Regions from separate parts of the Devosia sp. Soil_C_22 genome, predicted to be linked through region 2. Evidence: predicted binding sites of a transcription regulator. Region 2 holds the regulator's gene; the other holds the start of a gene.

Region 1 (2,399 bases), on a different contig from region 2:
GGGCGGCCATGGGCCCACGCAGCGGCGTCTGCATTTCCCAGCGCTGCGGCTCGGCAAAATCGTCATCCGGCTCGTCCGGATAATCGTCGAACGGGGGCTCGTCATGGGCGGCGACGATCGAGCGGCGCTCGACCATGGGCGCGTCGGGCTCGACCGAAGGCACGTTGGGGGCGCGGGCGTGGCCGTTCATGGAGGGCTCGAACGAGCCACGCAGGCTGTCGGCCTCCTTTTCGGCGGCGCGGCGCTCGGCGATGCGGATGCCGGCGCGCTTCAGCGCCGAGCGGGCGGTGAAGCCCCAGTGCACGGCGGCACCCAGGATCACGTCGAACACCGAATCGCGCTCGGGCGTATCGTCGTCTTCGTCCATCGTGGGCGCGGCAGCCGCGGTCTTCGCACCCTTGCCCTTGGCTGCGACCTTGGGCAGGTCGGGCAGCGCAACCTTGCCGAGGCCCATGGCGATCCACAGCAGCGCCAGTGCGGGCGCGGCGATGATGATCGCAAAGAGGATCGCGGTGACTGGCTGCGGCGTCTCGCCGGTCGCCATGGTGGCGAGGTTGGTAAAGCTCTGGCCGATCAGGCCGCCGAGGCCGGTCGGCAGCGGCCAGGTTTCCGGTGCGGCGACGAAGCCGAACAACCCGCAGGCCAGCACGCTGGTGCCGATCCAGGCCGGCACGCGCAACGCCATGCGCGAGGGCATGCGGCGGCGGAACATGGCCCAACCCCACAGCGCCGGCGGCACCAGCAGCACGAGAATGCCGAGACCGAACACCTGGAAGGAGATGTCGGCGATCGCCGCGCCCGGGAAGCCAAGCCAGTTCTTTGCCGGGTTGCCCGAAGCGTAGGAGAAGCTCGGATCGTCGACGGACCAGGTGGCGAGCGACACCAGCACAATCGCGACCAACCCGAGCAGCACTGCGCCCATGACGCGGGCCGGGATCTTGATGGCGATGGCAGGATTTACGTCGCGGCGGGCGTCTTCGATGAGGTGCTGTGCCGGCATCGTCTGGTTACTCTACTAATCAACGCTGACCCGGCGCGCAGACGGCGTGCCGATCCGAACCCCGATCCTAGTGGGGTAGGGTTAATCGGTCGCTAATCGCGTAACGGGCGGCTTGACTCGCGCCAGCAGATGTTCCCTTTATGTTCTCAATGCCACCCTCTGGCGGAGCCACCGGCATGACCGGCGCCACCATCCTCCATGCCGATCTCGATGCCTTTTATGCCTCGGTCGAGCAGCTGCTGAACCCACAGCTGCGCGGCAAACCGATCGCGGTCGGCGGCGGCGTGGTGCTGGCCGCCTCCTACGAGGCGAAGGCGTTCGGGGTGCATGGCGGCATGTCGGGCTGGGCGGCGAAGGAACTCTGTCCCGAGCTGATCTTCACCGGCGGGCATTTCGAGGAGTACCAGCGGCTCGGCGACGCGGCGATGGCGGTGCTCGACGACTATACGCCGCTGGTCGAACGCATCTCGATCGACGAGGCCTTTGCCGATGTCGCTGGCTGCGAACATTTGTTCGGTTCACCCGCGGAGATCGCGCAGACCATTCGGCGGCGCGTGCGCGAAGAATTGGGGCTGCCGATCTCGATCGGGGTGGCGCGCACCAAGCACCTGGCCAAGATCGGTTCACAGGTGGCCAAGCCCGACAACATGGTGGTCATCGACCCGGCCAACGAACTCGCTTTCCTGCACGACCTGCCGGTCAGCCTGATGTGGGGCGTGGGCCCGGTGACCGAAGGCAAGCTCGAGGACGAGGGCATTTTGACCATCGGCCAGCTGGCCGAAAAGAAGGTCGAGTGGGTGCAAGGCTTGCTCGGCCGCGCCACCGGCGAAAAGCTCAGCGCCCTCGCCTGGAACCGCGATCCGCGCGCCATCGTCACCAACCAGCGGGCTCGCTCGGCCGGCGCGCAATCGGCGCTGGGCCGAAAGCCCTTCGCCGAGCGGATCTGGCGCCCGACGCTCCGGCACCTCGCCGACCGCATCGCCTCGCGGCTGCGCGCCAAATCCTGGTTCGGGCACACCATCACGGTGCGGGTGCGGTTTCGCGACATGCGGGCGGTCACACGCTCGATCACCATCGACTCGCCCATGGCGGCGACGGTCAGCCTCGCCGAGATCGCCGAGGAACTGGTGCGCGTCGTCCGCACCGATCACCCTGACGAGCAGACGATCACGCTCCTTGCCATCTCGGTGGCGCAACTCGAGCGCGACCCGCTGGTCCAGCTCGAACTGCCGCTCGGCCTCAGCGACGAGGGCCAGCGCCTCGGTTCCCGCCGCGGCGGCCAACGGCTCGGCGCCGACCGCGCCATGGACCGGGTGCGCGAAAGATTCGGGCGAGAGGCCATTGCCTATGGCGGGCTCGATGCCGAACAACGCGTGCCGGACGCGTTCCGCGGCTTGGC
Region 2 (2,399 bases):
CTGAGACCGACGCTGCCGATCAGCGGGATCTCGCTGCCGCCGATCCAGCTCTTCTGCCCGCCGATCTCGGCGCCGATCAGGAGGCCCGAAAGGAAGCCGGCGCACCAGGGTGCGGAGCGGCCGGAGAGGAGGGCGCCGGCGCGGACCTTGAACAGCGTCGCCGTCAGGCGCTCGGGATGTTCGAGGCCCTGGTCGAGACCGGCGGCAAAGCCGATATCGCGGTCCTCGCCCTCGAGCTCGCCGCCCAGCGAGTGGCGCAGCACGGAATGGGTGCGCAGGAGCTCGAACACTTCGCCGGTCATGGCGCTCGAAAAGCGGGTGAGGCGGGTGCCATCGAGCAGCGCCCACTTGCTGTGCGTGCCGGGCATCACCACGAGACCGGAGAAGCCGGGGACGAGGCTCGACAGGCCGAGCAGCTGCGTTTCCTCGCCGCGCATCACGTCCTCGGCGCCGACATCGCGCATGCACACGCCCGGCAGGATGCGCGGGTCGAGCTCGCCGGGCATGTCAGGCCAAACGGCCCCGTTGGCGAGCGTCCGCAAGTCGGCGGGGGCATCGAGATAGGGCGCTTCGATCCAGCCCTGGCGGGCTCCGGCCATGCCGCAGATCACCACCTCGCTGACGCCGTCGGCCTCGCTGCCGAGCAGCCCGGTCAGTACTTCGGGATATTGCTCGCGGCTCAGCCGGCCCATGCCGTCGGGCGAGGAGCGCGAGAACGCGATCTCGCCATCGCCATCAATGCCCCAGGCGCGCAGATTGGAGGTGCCCCAATCGACCGCGACCCACTCGACTTGTCCTGCCAAATTCTTCTCCCTGACGTGCCGGCGGAAGGCCGGACGTGGTGTCGCCTAAAGCGCGGTCGGGAAGGTGATCCACTCTCCCGGTAGGATCGCGCCGATGCGACCGCGGACGATGTGTCCGCGAAGCGCGCCGGAACCTAGCGTCTTTGGCACCAAGACCCTAGTGCAACTGTCGTCTATCGGCTCTGATTTCATAAGAAAAAAAGGGCCGGCGCGAAGCCGGCCCCAGGACCCGATTGGCGGTGGGTCAAACTCAGTATTTGCGCAGCAGCCCGACGAGACGGCCCTGCACCTTCACCCGGTCGGGCGGGAAGATGCGGGTCTCGTAGGCCGGATTGGCCGCTTCGAGGGCCACCGAATTGCCGCGGCGGCGCAGGCGCTTCAGCGTGGCTTCCTCTTCATCGACCAGCGCGACGACGATCTCGCCGGTCGAGGCCATGTCCTGCTTGCGGATGAGCACGGTGTCGCCATCGAAGATGCCGGCATCGATCATCGAGTCGCCGCGCACTTCGAGCGCATAGTGCTCGCCAGGCCCGAGCATTTCGGGCGGAATGGCGATGGTGTGGCTATGGGTCTGGATCGCCTCGATGGGCGTACCGGCCGCGATGCGGCCCATGACCGGGATGGAGACGGAGCGATAGGGCTCGTCGGCCGGCGCTGCCGCAGCCGGGCGGGGCGGAGGAGCGGCGACGCGGCCGAGATTGCCTTCGATAACCGACGGCTCGAAGCGCGCCTTGCGGCCGCCGAGCGAGGGGTTCATCGAATCGGGCAGCTTGATCACCTCGAGCGCCCGGGCCCGGTTGGGCAGGCGGCGGATGAAGCCGCGCTCCTCGAGCGCGGTGATCAGCCGGTGGATGCCGGACTTGGAGCGCAAATCGAGCGCGTCCTTCATCTCGTCGAAGGAAGGTGGAATACCTGACTCTTTCATCCGCTCGTGGATGAACATCAGCAATTCATGTTGCTTGCGCGTCAGCATCTGGCGGCTCCGGTGAGCAGAATCGGAACAAAGACTGAACGTGTTGTATCCGTTCCAGTTATGTTCTGCAACCGTGCGGTAAATATCCGGTTAGCGACGGGGTGCTGTCGGCGCCAAAACGTACGGGATTCCGGGGTTAGGCGCCCCAGTTGAGGGGGATGACGTCGACAATCTCGCCAGGCGGGACGCCGGGCGAATCCTCGGGCAGGACGATCAGCGCATCGGCCAATGCCAGAGAGCTCGAATGGCTGGAATCGGTCTCGAAGATCGGATCGACCTGCAGGAAGCCGATATCGTTGCGGCTGAGCGTGGCGCGCATGTAGTGGCGGCGCGGGCCATTGGCGGGCAGGCCCTTCAGCGTCGGCGCGCCGATGCGGGGCCAGTAGGGGTCGGCAAAGCCCGTCATGGCGCGCAGGGCCGGCTTGATGATGATGGTCGAGGTGACGAGCGCCGAGACCGGGTTGCCGGGGAGGCCGAAGACGAGCGCCTTGCCGCGGGTGCCGAACATCAGCGGCTTGCCCGGACGCATCCTCAGTTTCCAGAAATCGAGCTCGACGCCGAGGTCGCGCAACACTTCCTGCACGTAGTCGCGCTCGCCGACACTGGCGCCGCCAGTGGTCACC

The links. The regulator LexA, encoded in region 2, represses DNA repair genes until DNA is damaged. The targets are predictions, from matches to a motif close to TGTTCNNNNTGTGTTCNG.
Region 1: a site for LexA is predicted at 1,131-1,148, ahead of dinB (DNA polymerase IV). Genes of this name have one in related genera too.

What each region holds. Positions count from the first base shown of each region.
Region 1 is NZ_JBDGIY010000002.1:304,074-306,472, forward strand. Features, by position in the region: gene AC3A6I_RS18580 (DNA translocase FtsK) at 1-1,000, opposite strand, end outside; gene dinB (DNA polymerase IV) at 1,177-2,399, shown strand, end outside.
Region 2 is NZ_JBDGIY010000001.1:1,899,220-1,901,618, forward strand. Features, by position in the region: gene AC3A6I_RS09040 (2-dehydro-3-deoxygalactonokinase) at 1-803, opposite strand, end outside; gene lexA (transcriptional repressor LexA) at 1,054-1,776, opposite strand; gene AC3A6I_RS09050 (molybdopterin molybdotransferase MoeA) at 1,913-2,399, opposite strand, start outside.